Pelosinus sp. IPA-1: one gene and its partner. The protein of the gene in region 1 interacts with the protein of each later gene in a pairwise test. Links are inferred from orthologs where the notes say so. Each region holds a gene or a part of one and is shown in the gene's direction. Other genes may lie near its edges. The genes, in order: QSJ81_RS01810 and ileS.

What was found.
Region 2: the proteins of QSJ81_RS01810 (region 1) and ileS interact in binary tests that used the Escherichia coli proteins (3 or more experiments, as listed by UniProt). The link is inferred for Pelosinus sp. IPA-1 from one-to-one orthologs.

The regions. Positions count from the first base shown.
Region 1 is NZ_BSVC01000001.1:415,329-425,480, forward strand. What follows is about bases 3,687-6,657. They hold QSJ81_RS01810 (sugar ABC transporter substrate-binding protein), read left to right. Parts: upstream 3,687-4,674; coding sequence 4,675-5,640; downstream 5,641-6,657. Other genes in these bases: QSJ81_RS01805 (ABC transporter permease), read left to right, coding at 3,687-4,562; QSJ81_RS01815 (Sapep family Mn(2+)-dependent dipeptidase), read left to right, coding at 6,023-6,657. Outside these bases: QSJ81_RS01790 (DeoR/GlpR family DNA-binding transcription regulator), read right to left, coding at 1-386; QSJ81_RS01795 (transaldolase family protein), read left to right, coding at 746-1,825; QSJ81_RS01800 (sugar ABC transporter ATP-binding protein), read left to right, coding at 2,063-3,577; more of QSJ81_RS01805, read left to right, coding at 3,558-3,686; more of QSJ81_RS01815, read left to right, coding at 6,658-7,399; QSJ81_RS01820 (BglG family transcription antiterminator), read left to right, coding at 7,488-9,389; QSJ81_RS01825 (PTS sugar transporter subunit IIA), read left to right, coding at 9,404-9,859; QSJ81_RS01830 (PTS fructose transporter subunit IIB), read left to right, coding at 9,886-10,152. UniProt on the Escherichia coli protein: Part of the ABC transporter complex RbsABC involved in ribose import. Binds ribose. Also serves as the primary chemoreceptor for chemotaxis.
Region 2 is NZ_BSVC01000004.1:489,219-499,785, reverse strand. What follows is about bases 4,055-7,440. They hold ileS (isoleucine--tRNA ligase), read left to right. Parts: upstream 4,055-4,453; coding sequence 4,454-7,240; downstream 7,241-7,440. Other genes in these bases: QSJ81_RS12235 (DUF5665 domain-containing protein), read left to right, coding at 7,318-7,440; QSJ81_RS12245 (DivIVA domain-containing protein), read left to right, coding at 4,055-4,101. Outside these bases: peptidoglycan editing factor PgeF, read left to right, coding at 1-678; QSJ81_RS12265 (YggS family pyridoxal phosphate-dependent enzyme), read left to right, coding at 863-1,564; QSJ81_RS12260 (cell division protein SepF), read left to right, coding at 1,581-2,009; proC (pyrroline-5-carboxylate reductase), read left to right, coding at 2,033-2,854; QSJ81_RS12250 (YlmH family RNA-binding protein), read left to right, coding at 2,847-3,632; more of QSJ81_RS12245, read left to right, coding at 3,652-4,054; more of QSJ81_RS12235, read left to right, coding at 7,441-7,605; QSJ81_RS12230 (nitroreductase family protein), read left to right, coding at 7,624-8,151; QSJ81_RS12225 (TraR/DksA C4-type zinc finger protein), read left to right, coding at 8,163-8,813; QSJ81_RS12220 (TVP38/TMEM64 family protein), read left to right, coding at 9,009-9,713; fdxA (4Fe-4S ferredoxin), read left to right, coding at 9,839-10,003; QSJ81_RS12210 (carboxymuconolactone decarboxylase family protein), read left to right, coding at 10,210-10,567. UniProt on the Escherichia coli protein: Catalyzes the attachment of isoleucine to tRNA(Ile). As IleRS can inadvertently accommodate and process structurally similar amino acids such as valine, to avoid such errors it has two additional distinct tRNA(Ile)-dependent editing activities.

The DNA.
Region 1 (10,152 bases):
AGTGAGCTAGTGATTACATGCAAATTATTTGTGATTATAGTCAAATTCTTTCGTGCCGCTAAATGAGGTATCATGCACATTGTAGTGGTTCCAGAGTCGATGTAAATAATATCGCCATCCTCAACTAAATTGCTAGCTAAGCTCCCAATTTCTTGTTTTTCATCTTTGTTTTTTACTTCTCTTGACTCAAAAGGTTCTGTAGTTTTTGTGTCATTTAAGATAACTCCACCATAGACTTTCTTTATGTAATTTTGTTTCTCCAGTTCTTTAATATCTCTTCTAATCGTGTTTTTTGAGATACTAAACAAGCTGCAAAGCTCTTCAATGGATGCTCTGCCATTTTTGCGAAGATGATTTTGTAATGCACTTATTCGGTCTTCTTTCAACGAACATTCACCCCTGTTTTATCTTAAAATTAGTATCTTTGCTTATTTTACCTAAATAGGATATGGGAATAATTAGCAAATTAATTATATCATGATAAGTATGAGTTTCAACCACAATCGTTCCAAATTGGATCATCAAAAAAGCAGTTCTATTTACAGACAAACTATAATATCATCATAAGAGAGTGGTAATATAACAAAGAAAATCAATTAATATCACAATAACATGCTCAGTGTGTATGCTTTTATACAATTAAGCTGTTGTTAAAGTAACCAAATAGGAAGTTCTCCAGGAGGTTAATTTGCTTACTACTAAAAAAGTTGTATCAAAAAAATAGTAAAAAGGATGGGACGGTAACATGTGTAAACAACAGTATAAAAGCCCCTTGCAGCAAATGGCAAAAACGACATTGACTGATTTTTGGAATGACTCCTGCTCAATATCCGAACTTCAATATGCGCTTGAATATGGGGCTGTAGGTGCTACAACCAATCCTGTCATTGTAAAAGAAGTTCTTAAAAATGAGATAGATTCCTATAAGGATAGAATTATTGAACTGATACATGAGTTCCCAACAGCATCAGAAGATGATATTGTATGGAAACTAAACGAAGAAATGGCTGTTGCTGGTGCGAAGTTATTATTTCCAATATATGAAAGAACGAAGGGGCAAAAAGGCAGGATATCGATTCAAACGAATACTAAATATTATCGAAATACTGACCTGATGCTTGAGCAGGCCTTACATTTTAATAATTTAGCACCAAATATACAAGTTAAAATGCCGACTACGAAAGCAAGTATCAAGGCTTATGAAGAAGCTACCTATCATGGCGTAAGTATTAATGGAACCGTTAGCTTTACCGTAGCGCAAGCAATTGCAGTAGCTGAAGCGGTTGAAAGAGGGCTAAAGAGACGGGAAAAAGAGGGTAAAGATACTTATATGATGCATCCAATATGCACAATCATGGTAGGTAGGGTAGATGATTGGCTAAAAACTGTAGTTGAGCGTGATGGAATTATTCTGGATCCAGGGTGTTTAGAGTGGGCTGGTGTTGCTGTAATGAAAAATGCCTACAAAATATTCAAAGAGAAAGGTTATAGAACCCAACTACTAGCTGCGGCATATCGGAACCATCACCAATGGTCAGAATTTATTGGCGGAGAGATGTCTCTAACGATACCTGCTAAATGGATCAAGCGTTTTAATGCTTCCGATATTTCAGTAGTAAATCGTATTGATGAGCCTGTTAATCCTATAGTCATTAACCAATTATCAAAATACATTCCTGATTTCAACAGAGCTTACCAGCCAAACGGAATGAGTATTGATGAGTTTGATAACTACGGTGCTGTAAGTAAAACATTACTACAGTTCCTTGGAGGATATGATGAGTTAGTTACTATGATTCGCGGAATAATGATTACTCCAAAGTAGATTAGTGGCGCTTCACTAAGGTTGTTCTTATTACTTTACATTATAAAAATTATCTTATTGAGGATAGATTAGGAGATCAAGTAATCGCTAAACATTCTTATGTTCTTTAAAATTGAAGTTATCTAAAATAGACGTAATATTCAGAGTTTTATCTTCGTGTTACTTTATTGAGTATGCCTTTATTTTAATGTATTAGTATGGTAGTAAAGCTTATAGTAGAGGAGGGGGAGGATATTTGTGAGTGAATACTTTTTAAGACTTAAAGGAATATGTAAGAAATTTCCTGGTGTAAGTGCTCTAACAGATGTTAGTTTAGATATTAAGCTTGGCGAGATTCATGCCCTCTGTGGTGAGAATGGGGCGGGAAAATCTACTTTTATTAAAATAGTAACAGGTGTATATCAGTATAGTGATGGTGAAATGATTCTTGAGGATAAAGTAGTTCATTTTAATAATACGAAGGAATCCTTCGCCCTTGGGATTACGGCTATATACCAGGAATTAAGTATGGCACCGAACATGACAGTAACGGAAAATATTTTTTTGGGGCGGGAGTTATATAGAGGATTTGGATTGTTAGACTATTCTAAAATGAATACGTTAGCAAAGAAGGCTTTGTTGGAACTTGGGATTGATATTGATGTGACCAAACCTGTCAGCAATTATACCATGGGATATCAACAAATGATTGAGATTGCTAGGGCATTAATAGCCAATACCAAATTGATTATTATGGATGAACCAACATCCAGTTTGTCCAATCGTGAAGTGGATATCTTACTTGAAAACATAAAAAAACTAAAAGAAAAAGGCATTGCTATTATTTACATTTCCCATCGTTTGGAAGAAGTATTTGCGATTGCTGATCGTATTACCGTTATTCGTGACGGCTTTAAAATTGCAACCTTAGAGAAGGAAGCAGCAGATGAGGATGAACTTATTAAATTAATGGTAGGACGTAGCCTTGAAGAAAAGTTTCCAAAGAACAAAACCGTAAGGGGAGACATTGCTCTGAAGGTTAAAAATCTAAACATTGAAGGATTGCTTCATGATATTTCTTTTGAGTTGTATAAAGGTGAGGTTATTGGATTTGCAGGTCTAGTTGGTTCAGGACGCACCGAATTAGCGCGGGCTATTTTTGGAGCAGACAAAATAGATGGTGGAATTATAGAAATATTTGGGAAAGAGGTAAAAATTAGCAGCCCTAAAGATGCCATTAAGAATGGGATGGCTTTTCTGACTGAAGACCGCAAGAATCAAGGGTTAATCCTAATGCATGATATTATATTAAATGCCACATTGACTGGTTTGCCTCAATTTTATAAATTGGGTTTCTTTATTGATCAAAGAAAGCTAAATGCCGAAGTTGACAAAATGATAGAGGACTTGCAGATTCATCCCAATATACCAACAATGATGACTCGACTGTTATCAGGTGGAAATCAACAGAAAGTCGTTATTGCTAAATGGCTATGTTCACAGGCAAAAATATTTATTTTTGATGAACCTACTCGTGGGATTGATGTGGGTGCTAAAGTTGAGGTTTACAATTTGATTAACCGTCTTGTTGGTGAGGGAGCGGGCGTTATAGTCATTTCCTCAGAGTTACCTGAAGTGATGGGAATAAGTGATCGCATTATGGTAATGAATGCTGGTCATATAACAGCTGAACTAAACTATTTGGAGGCTACGCCAGAAAAAATACTGAGAGCGGCTACAGGGGGGATTAGCAGTGAATACAGGGCTAATTAATGAATCTGAGAGTACAAAGAGTTTACGAAAAACACAGATACGTCAATTCTTAAAAAGAATGGGTTCTGTAATTGGGTTGTTAGGATTATCCCTTATGTTGACAGTAGCATCACCTCATTTTTTAACAATGGACAATATTATGAATGTTGCTCGTCAGTCGGCGATTAACAGCTTAATTGCTATTGGCATGCTGCTGGCAATTTTAACCGCTGGTATTGATTTATCTGTAGGCTCCATTTTAGCATTAAGTACGGTTATGATGGGAATCGTTGTAGTCAAGATGGGAATGTCGCCTCTAATTGGCATAGTTGTTTGCTTAGGTATCGGTATTTTACTTGGATTTCTCAATGGTGTTATGCTAACCAAATTGTGTCTGCCTCACCCATTTATTTCTACATTAGGAACGATGAATGTGGCCCGTGGATTAGCTCTAATTGTCACTGCCGCCTCGCCAATTTCTAATTTTCCGACGTCAATACAGTTTTTAGGCGCTACTTTTTTAGGCCCAGTCCCCGTTAGCTTTATCTTAGTACTAGTAGTGTATATCCTCTTCCATATATTTCTTAACTATACTGCTGTTGGCCGCTATATTTATGCAGTTGGCGGCAATCCAGAAGCAACTCGTTTATCAGGAATTAGCATTGATAAAGTGTTAATCATTGTATACACTATTAGCGGCCTAATGGCAGCGCTAGCTGGGCTAGTTCTTGTTGGACGCGTAAACTCAGCATACCCTTTAGCTGGCCTAGGATATGAATTTGATGCGATTGCAGCGTGTATCATTGGCGGTGCAAGTTTTATGGGAGGTGAGGGGACCGTTTGGGGAACATTAATTGGAGCCATGATTATGGCAGTTTTACGTAATGGGTTAAACCTCCTAAGTGTTTCTTCTGAAATGCAGACTGTAGCCATCGGCATTGTTATTATTTTAGCAGTATATGTAGATGTTTTAAGGCATAAGGCAGCTGCAAGGGTTAAAGCATAATAATGATAGGGATCTTAATCTATTATTATCATCAGGAGGTGAAATGGAACAAAAGAATTGCCCAAAACTAGTAATACTTCATAAGTATTAAATTGAAAAAGGGGAATTAAGAATGAAAAAAAAGTTTACGTTACTAATAGCAATGTCCTTACTACTTTCTTTGGTGGCTGCTGGCTGCGGTAGTTCTCAAACGCAAGCCCCAAAAACAAGCGAGAAAATGAATGTTGGCGTAGTTGTTAAAGCACTAAATAGCGATTATTGGAAAATAGTGGAATTCGGAGCGAAAGCAGCTGGGGATAAATATGGTGTTGAAGTAAAAGTTCTTGGCCCTAATGCAGAGACTGATGTAACGGGTCAGATCTCGTTGATTGAAGATCAAGTTACTAGAAAAGTAAGTGCATTGGTGGTAGCGCCTTCCCAATCAGCAAGTGCTATTCCAGTTTTTGAACGAGCAAAGACGGCTAAAATTCCGGTAATTCTAGCAGATACAGATGCTTCTTGGAATGATAAGGTTTCCTTTGTTGGAACGGGAAATTTGAATGGTGGTAAAATTGCTGGCGAATATTTTGGAAAAAAACTTCCTAAGGGTTCAAAAGTCGTTATCTTGCGTGGTGCCTTAGGTGATCCTACTCATGATGAACGAGTAAACGGCTGCATTGAAGGGTTAAAAGCTGCAGGTCTAGAAGTGGCAGTAATACAGCCCGCCAATAGTGAGCGTTCTATGGCAGTAACTGTAATTGAGAATATTTTGCAGAGCAAACAAGAATTTGCTGGTGTTTTCGCAACGAATGATGATATGGCACTTGGTGCAGCGAAAGCGTTGGAAGATGGCGGTAAGAAAATGGTTGTGGTTGGTTTTGATGGTTCTCCAGATGCCTTGGCTTCGATTAGTGCAGGAAAACTTAATGCATCTGTGGCACAAAGCCCTTATAACATCGGTTTTAAAGGCGTAGAAGCAGCAGTTAAAGCCGCTAAAGGTGAAGCTGTTGAAAAACGAATTGACACTGGAACTGAAATCATTGATGTAGATAATGTTAAACAAAAGAGTGAAGAATTGAAAAAGATCCTAGGAAAATAAATACCAAAAGACCTCTTATTAGTAGTGATTTATTTCTACAATAGGAGGTCTTTTTCTTAGCAGGTTGGCTACGAAAAACTCATTAGCACTGTTCAGTTGGGCGTTTGGGAAGCATAATTTCTTACTTGAAAAAGAATGAAAGCGGTAAGGCAAATGTAGCGAGAACAATTTTTAATGGAATGAATTTTGCAATCTTGCCAATAAATTAAAACTTGCAAAATAATGGTATTATTTACAAGGGATTTGCGCATAGGAGCAAGAAATTCATATTTAACCTATAAGGATTCGTTTAGTGTTGGTTGTTAAAGGGTGTTGAGGAGGAATTAGCCCTCCTTATTTTTTTATTCGTCAGGTAAATGGGTTGAGTAAAGGAGAGAATAACATGATAAATTTTGCAATCGAGGCTGAGAAATATAGAAAGGAATTTCTTATGCTTCTGGATCAATGGATCAGCATTCCTTCTATATATAATAATGAGACAGTCTCAGCAATGATGCCTTTTGGGACAGACATTGCACAGGCTTTAGAATGGTTTAAAAATAAAGGGGAGGAAGAAGGCTTTACTACAAAATTAGTAGATGGGTACGCCGCACATATAGAATACGGCAAAGGCGAGGAATATGTATATGTCTTTGGCCACTGTGATGTGGTACCAGCAGGCCAAGGGTGGAGCGGCGATCCCTTCAAACTTTTAAAATCAGGGGACATGCTTGTTGGTCGAGGTGTAATCGATGATAAAGGACCGTTGCTTGCTACATTCCTTGCTTTAAAACTTATACGGGACAAGGCACTACCTTTGAAAAGAAAAATCAGAATTGTTGCCGGTGGAAATGAAGAAAATGGTTTTAAGTGTATAAGGTATTATTTTCAAAAGGAGCCCAAACCAACATATGGATTTACGCCAGACGCTAAATTTCCCGTAATAAACGGTGAAAAAGGCGGAATGGTACTCCAGATTAGTGGTAAAGTTGAAAACAATAGGATGTTCATACTAGGGGGAGAGGTACACAATACAATTCCGCCCTATGTTACTGTTAGCAATTGTATGATTCACAAGGAGAAGATAGGAGATTATTTAAAAGAGAATCAGCTAACATTGGAATATTCCAATGCTAAAAATAAAGTTAAAGGTTTTACACTCTTTGGCCTTGGCGGGCATTCCTCTAAACCGGAAAAAGCAAATAATCCAATTGAAAAAGTGCTTCAGCTTTTGAATATGGAATTGCAAGAAAAATGGCTGGAAGACTTGACGTTCCTGTTTGCCGGTAACAATAGGGATGGAAGAATATTTGGATTGGGTGAAAAAGGGAGATGCGGTACTCTTACAATGGTCCCAACTATACTCCGATTGGAAGGTGGTAGGTTAGAATTAACTTTAAGTGTCAGGTATCCAGAAAATTTAGATGTGGAAGAAATACTAGAAAAAATTGCTGCTTTTCTAAAATATAAAGGTATAGAAGGCTATGAGTTAAAGGTCAGTAGTAATAAAAAACCTCATTATATAGAGACGGATTCTTTACTGGTAAGGAAACTTTACCAGGTTTATGTGAAACATACGGGGGATAGAGAAAATCCAGTTCGAGTTACTAGTGCGGGGACTTATGCAGCAGAGATGGAGAATGCAGTAGTATTTGGTGGAGAATTTCCAGATGGCTCAGCAGGCAATGCGCACATGGCAAACGAGTATGGAAGTGAAGACGCTTTTATAAAATCAATCGGTATTTATGCTGAGGCTTTATGGGAACTGGCTAATCTATAAAAAATGCGTGGCACTTGTGAAGGCATTCCGTATAGATACATGAATGGTAGAAAGGTTTACAATGTAGCTGTAGGATGGTGATAAAGGAATGATAAGTAAGAAACATTCCCAGATTATTAAGTACCTTACTGAAAAAGAAGAATATGTAACTGCGGAAGAATTAAGTCAGCAACTCGAGATATCTGTGAGAACAGTCAAGAGATACATCCAAGATTTAAATTACTTTTTTTATGATTATGGTGCTGAGATTTTCTCTACAAGAGGGATTGGATATAAGATAAAGGGACCAGCTAAGGAGATTCGGAGGATTAGCGAAAAGGCTATAAAGTACATAGAAGGTTTTCAAATAGACGATTCTACGGAAGGTAGAATTACAAAAATTATATGTACCTTTCTTAACAAGGGTCATACAAATGCGGAAGAGTTAAGTGATACCTTAAATTTGAGTATCCCTAGTACAAATAAGCTGATTGCTAATGTACAAAGTATCTTGAAAGAGTATGACTTAAGTATTATATCGAAGCCTTTCCATGGCAGCAAAATAGTAGGTGATGAAACGAAAATAAGAGGGCTGATTCTCAATTATGCCATAAAAAGCGATGAAAATAATTCGTTGGAAGTGAGATTAGATACTGTTTCAAAGCAAGAAATTAAAGAAATTGAAAAAATCCTTACGGAAGCTTTACATGCGGGTAATATTATTCTGGCCGATAAAGACTTTAGTATATTATTAACAAGAATACTCATTTCTGTAGCAAGAGTACGAAAAAACTGTTTTATTGAGAAGAATACTTTTCAAGAGAGCTATCGACTTCATAATTATGATTATATTAAATTCATTATGAATGAAATAGGGAAAAAGCTTGATTTAACTGTAGATGAGAATGAGGTGATTTATGTTTCATTAAGCAGTGGCATAATCATATATGACTATAATACAAGAATGAAACTTACAGTAGATTCAAAAGATGTGGTAAACAAGTTTGTCGAAGAAGTCCTTGCAGAGATTAGGTTAGTTACAGATCTTGATTTAACGGAAGATTCTGATTTTGTAAATGCATTAGTTATGCATTTAAAGATTTTTATAAATCGATTCAAAGCTGGAATTAGTGCGAAGAATCCTTTACTTAAGCAAATAAAATCAAAATTTCCTATAGAAACTAATCTAGCTACCATTATGGCAAAAAAACTTAAAGAAGAATTTAATGTCATTTTAGATGAGGACGAGATAGGATTTATAACCATGCATTTTGGTGCAGCCTTTGAAAGAAGGAGGAGTTCAAGCGGCAAGAAGGTGTGTATCATTTGTCACTATGGTATTGGGACGTCACAGCTGTTAGCAGAAAAACTAAAGCAAAGAATCAGTAATATTAACATCGTTGGGACCTATCCTGTAAGATACATAGATATTGCCTTAAAAGCAGATATTGATTTCATCGTTTCCACAGTGAAATTGGATAAAAAAGATTTTAAAGTGCCGGTTCTGTATATAGAAAACGTATTTTCGGATGAAATCGTAAATGAGTTACATCAAGTTTTTCAAGAAAAGGAAGAAAGAAAAAAAATATTCCAAGCAACTTTTAATAAAAATGCTTTTTTCAGGGTCAAAGCTGAGACACCGGAAGATGTGATAAAAAACATTGGTCAAGCAATGAAAGAGTACGGATTTATTGATGAGAGTGTAACCGAAATGGTACTAGAGCGAGAGAAGATGTCATCGACTGAGATTGGTAATTTGGTAGCAATTCCTCACACGATTTTGGAAGGATCCTATAAATCTGTTATTGGTGTAGGGATGTTGGAAAAGCCAATCATGTGGAATAAAGAAGAAGTCCAATTGGTTTTTATGGTTTGTTTTAACAAAAAGGAGAGTTATAACTTTCCAATGTTTAAGTACCTGTATCGGTTTATTCAGGACGAGGGTGAAGTAAGAAGGGTTATAAAAATCTTTAACTTTGATAAATTGATGGAAGTATTAGATGTTAAGTAGAGGAGCCGTTTTAGATGAGCGAAGTATTTACAAAAAATCATATTAAAATAAATTTAGATTTAAAGGATAAAGATGCCTATTTTAGGTATATTGCTAAACTTTCTATCGAGTTAGGTATTGGAAAAGAGGAGCAGGGTGTTTATGAAGGTTTAGTAAGTCGAGAAAAAGAATTTGCTACCAATTTGGGTGATGGAATCGCGATCCCACATACAAAATCTGACTATATTATAAAACCTGCAATACTTATACTAAAACCACAGAAAGAAGTTTCTTGGGGAAATGATACGGAAGAAGATGTAAGAATTATTATCAGTATTTTAAGTTTTAATGAACAGGGAGGGAATACTCATCTAGAGCTTCTTGCAAGTCTTGCAAGGAAGCTAGTAGATGAAAAATTTAAAAATGCATTGGTGAACTCCGTTGATGAGGAAGGGATATTCTTTCTGATAGAACAGGCTTTACATAGCTAGTTTATAAAAACAAAGGAGAGAGGGAAATGGCAAAAAAATTAGTTGCTTTATGTGCATGCCCAATGGGGTTAGCGCACACTTTTATGGCGGCGGAGGCAATACGAAAAGCGGCTGTAGAAATGGGGTATGATGTAAAGGTCGAAACCCAGGGGGCTGATGGAATTAAAAATGAATTATCAACCATTGATATTCGTGAGGCTGAAATCATCATTCACGCTGTTGCGGTGACACCACTTGGCATGGAAAGATTCGAAGGCTGTGAAGTGTATGAAGTTGGTCTACAAGAGGTTATA
Region 2 (10,567 bases), on another replicon or contig:
AACTTGGGGTTACATACAGGAGATAAGAATGAGGATGTAGTTGCCAACCGTCAACTATTCTGTCATGCAATTGGAATACACCCAGATCACATCGTAACAGCACAACAACTTCATACTGATAACGTAAAGGTAATTACAGCTGGGGATGTTGGAAAAGGCGCAAAAAGTTATGATGAAGCAATACCAAATACAGATGCTCTTATCACAAATATTTCAGGACTTCCTCTAATGTTATTATTTGCCGATTGCGTTCCGGTGTTAATAGTAGACCCTGTGCAGGGAGCTCTGGGGGTCGTTCATGCGGGCTGGAAAGGCACGGTAGAAAATATTGCAGGAAAAGCAGTGCTAGCCATGAAAAATAATTATGGAACAAACCCAGAGGATTGTTTAGTTGGTATTGCTCCTTCTATTGGACCTTGTTGTTATGAGGTTGATGAAGTAGTAATCAATAAGCTAAAAAAACAGTTCGAGAATTGGGAGAAGCTGGTTAGGCCCAATGGTGATAGGTGGTACCTAGACTTATGGAAAGCCAATTGCATGGGATTGGAGCAAGTAGGTGTTAAGAATAGAAATATTGTAGTCAGTGGAGTATGTACTGCCTGCAATCATGAATTATTTTTTTCCTACCGACGAGAAAATGGACATACTGGTCGATTAGGTGCGGCGATTATCTTGTAAGCAAACTGCTTACAAGATTTTTTCTTGAAATTTACTCCTTTTATGATTAGAATTAGAAAGTGGAACTATGTCGGCATATCTTTGACGTAACATTATAATGTCAATATATTTTTTGGGTTTAGGATATACTGTAAGAGGAAATTAATGTTTATTCGCGAATAATGCATATAATGGAGGATTTACTATGTCTATATCTGAAAACCTAACCGAAATTATAGGGAATATTACAAATGCTGTAAATAGGACAAGTAGTACGCGAATACATATAGGAAATTCTGTTAAATTAGTAGCTGTAACTAAGAATCATGAAACTCAAGCAATACAAGAGGCGATATCCGCAGGAGTAATGGCAATTGGCGAAAATAGAATACAAGAAGCAACTAAGAAGGCCCAAACTATTGGACATCAAGTAGAATGGCATCTTATTGGTCATTTGCAAACCAATAAGGTTCGGCAGGCAGTAGAACTCTTTGATATGATTCATTCTGTTGATAGCGAAAGATTGGCTGTTGAAATTGACCGTGTTGCTGGCATCCTTGGTAAACGTCAGGATATTCTTATGCAAATTAATATGGCTAATGAAGATACCAAATTTGGAATATCTTCTAAGGACGCATTCATGTTAGGACGAGCTATTAGTAACCTAGAACATGTTCGGTTATGTGGAATAATGACAATTGCTCCTTTTTATGAAAATAGAGAACTTGTGAGACCAATATTTCGCAACATGTATGAATTGTTTATGGAACTAAAGACTGCGAATTTGGCACATACAAATATAGAATGGTTGTCAATGGGAATGACGAATGATTACATGATAGGTGTGGAAGAAGGTTCAAATTTAGTACGTATTGGTACTGGGATATTTGGTCAGCGTCAATATTAAAGGGAGGCATAAAAAAATGAAGTTTATGGAAAAGGTTTGGGGAAGTTTAGGCTTATTTGAACCTGTTGAGGCAGAAGAGGAACTAAAACCTAAGGCTGAAGAATATGAATTGGCAAAAGGGAAAAAAGGTGGCAATATCGTTAATCTGCCTACGGCTCAAAAGCAAATGAAAGTAATGGTGGTTGAGCCCTTTGCCTTTGATGATGCCCAGCATGTTGCGGATCATCTGAAAAATCGCAAGCCAGTGGTAGTGAATTTTGAAAACTGTGATAAAGAAGTTGCCAAACGTATGATTGATTTTATCAGTGGAACTACCTATGCTTTAGCAGGAAGTATACAAAAAATTGGGAATAATATCTTTTTATGTGCTCCTAATAACGTGGATGTTACTTATAGCCCTCATGAAGAAGGTAGCGATAAAGAATTTTTGCCATGGAATAAATAGGTTTTTTAAATGGGGGATTGAAGATGTTGCAAGATAAAAAGATTGGATTCATTGGCAGCGGAGCGATTGCTGAATCATTGATTGATGGAATATTAAAAGCTGGATTAGTGATGCCAAGTCAAATTACTGCGAATGACGTTACACGAGGTCGCTTAGATCATATGGCGGATCGATTTGGTATTAATACAACCTTAAATATCCAGGAAATCATAAAAACCTCAAATATATTGTTCTTAACAGTAAAACCTCAGATTATAAATAGTGTTTTAGATGCCATTGCACCTTTTCTCCTGCCATCAACACTAGTAGTATCCGTTGCTGCAGGAATTACGATTGGGTTATTGGAAGCGAAATTAGCGCGAATTCCTATTATTAGAGTTATGCCAAATACTCCAGTCGCAGTAGGAGAAGGTATGTCGGTTCTTGCCTTGGGGCAATATGCCGGCGAAGAAAATGGTCAGTTAATATTGACTATTTTTGCAGCTGTTGGTAGAGCTATTATTATGGATGAAAATGCTATGGATGCAGTAACTGGCTTATCGGGTAGTGGGCCGGCTTATGCTTTTGTTATGATTGATGCCTTAACAGATGCCGGTGTAAGAGTTGGCTTGACGCGGAATAATGCGTTAATTATGGCAGCACAGACTTTATTAGGAGCTGCCAAAATGGTTCTTGAAACAGGTGAACATCCTGCTAAACTTAGGGATATGGTGACTTCACCAGGTGGTACCGCCATTGCGGGAGTTCATTCTTTGGAACAACATGGTGTGAGGGCAGCCTTAATTGATGCAGTACAAGCAGCTACAAAACGATCACAAGATATGGGGAAAAAAAAGCATGAATGAACGGGAAAAAATCCTACGATATTATCAAGCTAGTGGCGACGGTGATTTAGCTGCTAGACTACTTGATTTGGCTGAAGCCGCATTGCGTAATCGAAGATATAAGGTTACCGAGTTCCTTGATCCATTTGGTTATAGTATAGCGGAATCAATCGCTGCTCATTATGATCGGTTAGAACTTTTATCAAGTGGAGGTTATAATGGGGCAGAACGAGTAAAAGCTGTTTTTGTTAATGAAGAATTTCGAGGAAATCCTGACTTTGGGCTAGAAGTCTTAGCGGCAAAATGGGATGAAAGATATTATGAAATTACTCATCGAGATGTACTGGGAGCATTAATGGGTCTTGGTATTAAACGGGAAATACTTGGTGACATCATAATGTGCGGACAAGGTTGCCAAATCCTTGCAGATGCTTCCTTGTTAAATTTTATTATGCAAAACTTTAATAAGATTGGTGCAGCACCTATAGTAGTTTCTCAGCTAGAACTATCTGCTATTGTTCCAAAAGAAGAAAAAATGAAAGAAATTAAGACAACAGTAGCTTCTCTTAGGCTTGATGTTATTGCAGCAGCAGGCTTTGGGACTTCTCGTAGCAGGATGGCTGACGAGATTGCAGTAGGTAAATTAAAAGTTAATTGGCAGGAAAGCAAAAATAGTGCCCAAAATATTAAAGAAAAAGATATTATTTCTATGCGTGGTCGCGGGCGTGTTGAAGTTAGTGAAGTGTTAGGTCAAACTAAAAAAGGGCGAATCAGTATTTTGTTAAAACGATTTATATAGATAGGTGGAGGTATAATATATGTTAACCCCATTAGATATTCATAATAAAGAGTTTAAAAGAAGCTTCCGAGGGTATAATGAAGATGATGTAGATGAGTTCCTTGATCGCGTAATAAAAGACTATGAACAGCTATATCGAGAAAACATTGAATTAAAAGAAAGTATTGATAGACTTACAGGTAAATTAGAGCAGTTTCAGCATATGGAGACTACTTTGCATAATACATTGATCATTGCACAAGAAACTGCAGAAGAAGTTAAACTTAATGCAAAGAAAACGACAGAACTGATGTTGAAAGAGGCTGAAATTAACGCGCAAAAACTAGCAGAAGAAGCCTCTAATAAAGTAAGGCGCATGGCTGATGAATATCAGGATCTAAAGAAGCAAGTTGATGTATATCGTGTTCGTATGCGAACATTAGTACAGGCCCAGTTGGAAATACTCGGTGAGCCTAATGAGGATGAATAGTTGCATGTTTTAACTATTTTTTGAATTAAAAGGCAAGAAAAATTTGACTCGGAGAATTAAATTCGGTATAATAAAATCCGTTATAATATGTACATAGTTATACAAGTAATGATGGAGACAGTAGCTGGGATATGTGATTTTGCAGCGAGTTAGGAAGAGTGTGAGCCTAATAAATCAATCATAGTGAATATCACTCCTGAACTGCAAACTGAAACTTAATTAAGTTTTGCCGTTTGACGAGCGTTATTTCGTTTTTGAGTGGCTGCGTAAGCAGTCATTAGGGTGGTATCACGGGAAACAACCTCTCGTCCCTTTAGGGATGAAGAGGTTTTATTTTTTTGGAGGTGTTATTTTGGATTATAGTAAAACTCTTAATTTGCCGCAAACGGATTTTCCAATGCGAGGTAACTTACCTGAGAGGGAACCGGAATTACTAGATTATTGGCAGCAACAAAAAATTTATGAGAAACGTACAACTCAGAACGAAAAACCTAAATTTATTTTACATGATGGACCACCCTATGCAAATGGGGATATTCACATTGGTCATGCCTTAAACAAGATTTTAAAGGACATGATTCTAAAATACAAATCATTATGTGGTTACAATACTCCTTATGTACCTGGTTGGGATACTCATGGTTTACCTATTGAGCATGCTGCTATAAAAATATTGGGACTCAATCGACACGAATTAAAGCCATTAGACTTACGTCGTGAATGTAAAGAGTACGCCTTGAAATTTGTTGACACACAACGTAAGGATTTTAAACGTCTGGGCATTGGTGCGGATTGGGAAAATCCTTATGTAACATTACGGCCTGCTTATGAAGCAAAGCAAATCGAAGTATTTGGACAAATGGCCAAAAAAGGTCACATTTATAAAGGTTTAAAGTCAGTGTACTGGTGTACCTCCTGTGAGACTGCATTAGCAGAAGCTGAAATTGAATATGCCGAAAAAAAATCTCATACTATATATGTTAAATTTCCATTAGTGGATAGTAAAGGTACATTACCTGTAGGAGTAAGTGCTGATAATGTATATGGCGTAATTTGGACAACTACTCCTTGGACCATGCCTGCTAATGTTGGGATTGCTGTTCACCCCGAACTTGAGTATGCTTGGGTAGAATGTCAAGGGGAAATATATCTATTGGCAGTTGAATTAATCGAAACAGTAGCCAAAGATAATAAGTTGGAAGATTACACAATATTATCAACCATGAAGGGTGCTGCTCTTGAGGGCGTAATTTTTACCCATCCATTTATCGAACGTCAATCAGTTGTTGTTTTAGCTGATTATGTTACCCTTGAACAAGGTACGGGGTGTGTACATACAGCTCCAGGACATGGCCCAGACGACTTTGAGACGGGTATTAGATATGGACTGCCAGTTATCAATCCTGTGGATCATGCAGGACGCTTTACGGCTGAAGGTGGCATTTTTGAAGGGATGTTAATTCATGATGCGGATGTTCCAGTGATTAAGGAATTAGCTGCACGTGGCATGCTGCTTGGTAAAGGCAAAGTGAAGCATCAATATGCACATTGCTGGCGTTGTAAAAACCCAGTAATTTATCGGGCAACAGAACAATGGTTTGCATCTGTAGATGGTTTTAGAGAGGACGCCTTGCAGGCAATAAAAGAAGTGAAATGGGTTCCAACTTGGGGAGAAGATCGTATTCATAATATGGTCGCAGACCGTCACGATTGGTGTATCTCACGTCAAAGAGTGTGGGGAGTACCAATACCAATTTTTTATTGTGCAAAGTGCAACGAACATGTAATCAATGATACGACAATTACTGCCGTAAAAGATTTGTTTCGTATAGAAGGATCAGATGCTTGGTGGGCGAAAACAGCAACGGAAATTTTACCAGCTGGATTTACCTGCTCTCACTGTGGCCACGATTCTTTCCGTAAGGAAACAGACATTATGGATGTTTGGTTTGATAGTGGCTCAAGTCATGCGTCTGTACTAGAGCAGCAGAGTGAACTTGCTTGGCCTGCTGATTTATATCTAGAAGGTAGTGATCAACATCGAGGCTGGTTCCAATCTTCTTTACTAACTTCCGTAGCAACTAAGGGAACTGCTCCCTATAAAGCTGTCCTAACTCATGGTTTTGTGGTAGATGGTGATGGACGTAAAATGTCTAAGTCAGTGGGTAACGTTATTTTCCCACAAGATGTTATCAAAAAATACGGTGCAGATATTTTGCGTTTATGGGTAGCTTCTGCGGATTATCAAGCTGATGTTCGTGTTTCCAATGATATTTTAAAACAATTATCAGAAGTATATCGTAAAATTCGTAATACTTTCCGCTATATTCTAGGTAGTATTCATGACTTTAATCCTGACACTGACAAAGTTAGTTATGAAAAATTGTTAGAGATTGACCGTTGGGCTCTTTTAAGATTAGAGCAAGTTCGTGAAAAAGTTACGAAAGCCTATGAAGATTACGAATTTCATTTAATTTATCATACGATACATAACTTTTGTACTGTAGACTTAAGTTCAATCTACTTGGATATTTTAAAGGATCGGGTGTACACAGCTCTACCTGCTTCAGAAGAAAGACGTGCAGCACAAACTGTTATGTATGAAATACTGAGTACTTTGGTTCGTCTCGTTTCCCCAGTTCTTACATTTACCTCAGAAGAAGTTTGGCAACATATGCATAAAGAACAAAATATGCCGGAAAGCGTACAATTAGCAAATTGGCCAATTGCTCGTAGTGAATATTTAAACGCGGAACTAGAAGCTAAGTGGACTTCTATTTTGGCAATGCGTAGCGAGATTACAAAAGCATTAGAAACGGCTCGCCGCAATAAGGTAATCGGACATTCTCTAGATGCGGTAGTTGTTGTTTATGCCGATGGCCAGGTCTTTACTCAGTTATCTGCTATGAGTGAAGAGTGGGCCAATATTCTAATTGTGTCAAAGGTAGTAGTTGTAGAAGATAGGAGTAAGGCTCCAGAAAACGCTTACCAAGTAGAAGATATGGCTTTGGCAATAGACGTATCACAAGCGGAAGGCGAAAAATGCGAACGTTGCTGGATTTATAGTGATACTGTAGGCAACATGCAAGAACATAAAACATTATGCAAACGCTGTAGTTCAGTAGTTGAAAAATTATAATTGTAATTTGAAAACCGGAATTTTTATTCCGGTTTTTTTTTTATCTTATGGAGATGATATAAATGGAGGAATGTTTTGTGGAAAAAAAGGATGTAGTTCATAAACAATTAGAAAAGTTAGTACGTCATTTAGAGTCATTACGTATTGCTGAATATATGGAACTATTAGAACGTCCAGGTAAGCTTATTTTAATAAACCTAATTGCTGGACTAGCAAGGGGGCTAGGGATAGCGATTGGAGCTACTGTTATTTTTGCTCTAGTATTAAATTTATTGCATCAAATTATCTTGTTAAATATACCGGGGATTGGAGATTTTGTTGCTGAAATCGTTCATATTGTAGAGGTTAAAAATAATAAGTTTTGAAATTGAGGAGTGACGAATATGACAAAAGATGTATTTGATTGTATGAGGGAAAGTCATAGTGTTCGAAATTTTACACAACAAGAAATACTAGAACCTACATTAACACGAATTTTAGAAGCAGGTTGTTGGGCTCCTAGTGCTGGTAATTTACAACCCTGGTATTTTTATGTAGTTAAGAATCAAGAAGTAAAACAAAAGGTAGCAAAAGCTTGTTTTGGACAAAATCAGGTAGAAGAGTCGCCAGTTAGTATTGTGATATTAGCAGACCCAGCACGCTCTAATGAAAAATATGGAGAACGTGGAGCTCAATTATATTGTTTACAGGATACTGCAGTCGCAGCGGAAAATATGATATTAGCAGCTCATGGCCTAGGACTTGCTACATGCTGGATAGGAGCTTTCGACGAGGTTCAAGTACAAAAAGCTGTAGAAGCTCCTCCTAGGCTTAGAGCAGTCGCAATTATTTGTCTGGGATATAGTAATGAAGTGCATACGCCTGCTAAAGAAAGATTAAGAGTACAAGAAGTAGCAAAGTTTATTCATTAGGAGAGGGTATTTTGGACGCTGAGAAAAGTAAAGAGCTGATGAAGAACTTAAATATGGAAAAAAGGGGGTTAGTTGAACAGATTGCCCGCTTGGAAAAAAACGGACTAGGAAACAGTTTATCGGATTCTATTGGTGAATTATCTGTATATGATAACCATCCCGCTGATATTAGTGGTGAATTATTTGAGCGCAGCAAAGATCTCGCATTGCGGGACAATGCTCATGTTTTATTAGAAAGAATAGAAAATGCTCTTGAAAAAATAAAAAAAGGGACCTACGAATATTGTAGTAAATGTGGAAATAAGATACCTATTTCTAGATTAGAGGTAATTCCTTGGGCAAATGAGTGCGTAGAATGCCAAGGAGAAGATGATAGTTTAGACTTGTCGCGCAGGCCAATCGAAGAGCAACTTCTCACGCCTCCATTCAAACGAACTTTTTTAGATGATGACAAGAATGAATTTGTAGGTTTTGATGGTGAAGATGCCTTGCAAGCAGTATTACGTTATGGTAGCTCCGATTCTCCACAAGATATCCCTGGTTCAACTGATTATAATGATCTATTTCCCGCTAGTGATGAACATGAAGGAATTGTTGATCTCACAGATGCTATTCCTGTAAAAGAGAATATACTAGAACATAATAAAGATAAAAATAGTTAGAAATAGTTAGAAATAGAATATAATAATGTTTTCTAAAAGTACTAAGTCATATTTAATAATTAAAAACTGGGCTTAACTTAAGCTCAGTTTTTAATTATTAGCAGGAATTGTTTATATGTAAGCATAAGATACTATAAAGAAAGATTAAATTAATCCTAGGTATTGTTGGTAGATGCAGGCTGGGAGGTTCTATTTATGGCAAGACCAATGATGGGAACAAACGCTATTTTGTACCGGGTTGGAGTCTTGGTCGTTGCTGCTATTGTTTACTTTTATATACCTGGCATACGAGAATTCTTTGAAAATGGAGTTACCTACTTAAAGCGTCGTAATCTTGATGGCTTACGTCAATTTATTCTTGATTATGGTGTGTGGGCACCAATTTGTAGCATTATGCTTATGACATTACAATCTTTAATGCCCTTTGTTCCGGGTTTAGTTATTACGATTGCAAATGCTTGGATTTTTGGATGGGTTTTTGGGGCAATATATTCTTGGGTTGGCGCATTACTAGGAGCTAGTCTGGATTTTGCTATAGCAAGATGGTATGGCCGTCCGGTAGTTGAAAAGTTTATTACGGGTAAGTACTTAAAAATGATAGATCTCTATCTGCGCAAGCATGGTATTTGGGCTGTATTTATTACTCGCTTAACGCCGATTATTCCATTTAAGGTGGTGAGTTATGGGGTTGGATTAACAACACTTTCATTTTGCAGATTTGTAATTGCAACCGCAATTGGGCAAGCTCCTGCAATTATTCTATATTCTTTCATTGGTCAAAATCTTACACGTAATATAAGCATAACTATTTTAATAACTTCCCTGTTAGTGGTTATTAGTGCTATTTTGTTTCATTATCGAAAAGAGATAGAGAAAATAATTTTTCAAAAAGAAGAATGAGTTGAAAGTTTGTTAAAAATTAAGCATAATGTAAAAAAAAACATAAGAAAATGATATTAGTTATGTGATTTATTGCTAGTCTATAGTATAATAGTATACAGTTATCTACATAGGAGGTGATTTTCATGTATAAAATTAGTAGCGAATGTATTTCATGTGGCGCTTGTGCTGCTGTTTGTCCAGTAGAAGCTATTTCTGAAGGCGAAGCACAATATGTTATTGATGAAAAGTGTATTGATTGTGGTTCATGTGCAGCAACATGTCCAGTAGGAGCAATCAGCCCAGAATAATTGTAATATAAGAAAAGCCCAGACTTCTGGGCTTTTCTTTTTTGCTTATTTTTCATAATCAACTGAAGATGAATTTAAATAGGACTTGGCATAAGCTAAGTCTTTTTTATGATATAAATCACAGTGTTTGGATAATTTATAGAATATAATAAGATCATAAGTTTAGAGATAGTAATGTTTTTGCGAAAGAATAGGGAGATGACAAAATGGAAGCAGAAGAAATTAGGCAGATATTTAAAGAACAATTTGGTTTTTTTCCGCCTTGTAATGTAGGGGCTAATGAACTAGGGGAAGACATGGGGGAGCTTATTAGCCAATATCACCATTTAATATGGGGTGAAGGTGTTATTCCCATTAAATATCGATATTTAATGGCCTTAGCTACTGCTGTATATAGTGAAGATGATACGCGCGCTAAATTAGAGTTATTAAAAGCGGTACGTAATGGTGCAACGAAAGAAGAGATTGTGGAGGTCTTTCGGCAACAAGTTTGGATGCGAGGTGCTCCTCTCATTGTTAAAATTGTTCCTTTACTGAAATTTCTGGACAAAATTGAAAAAGCAT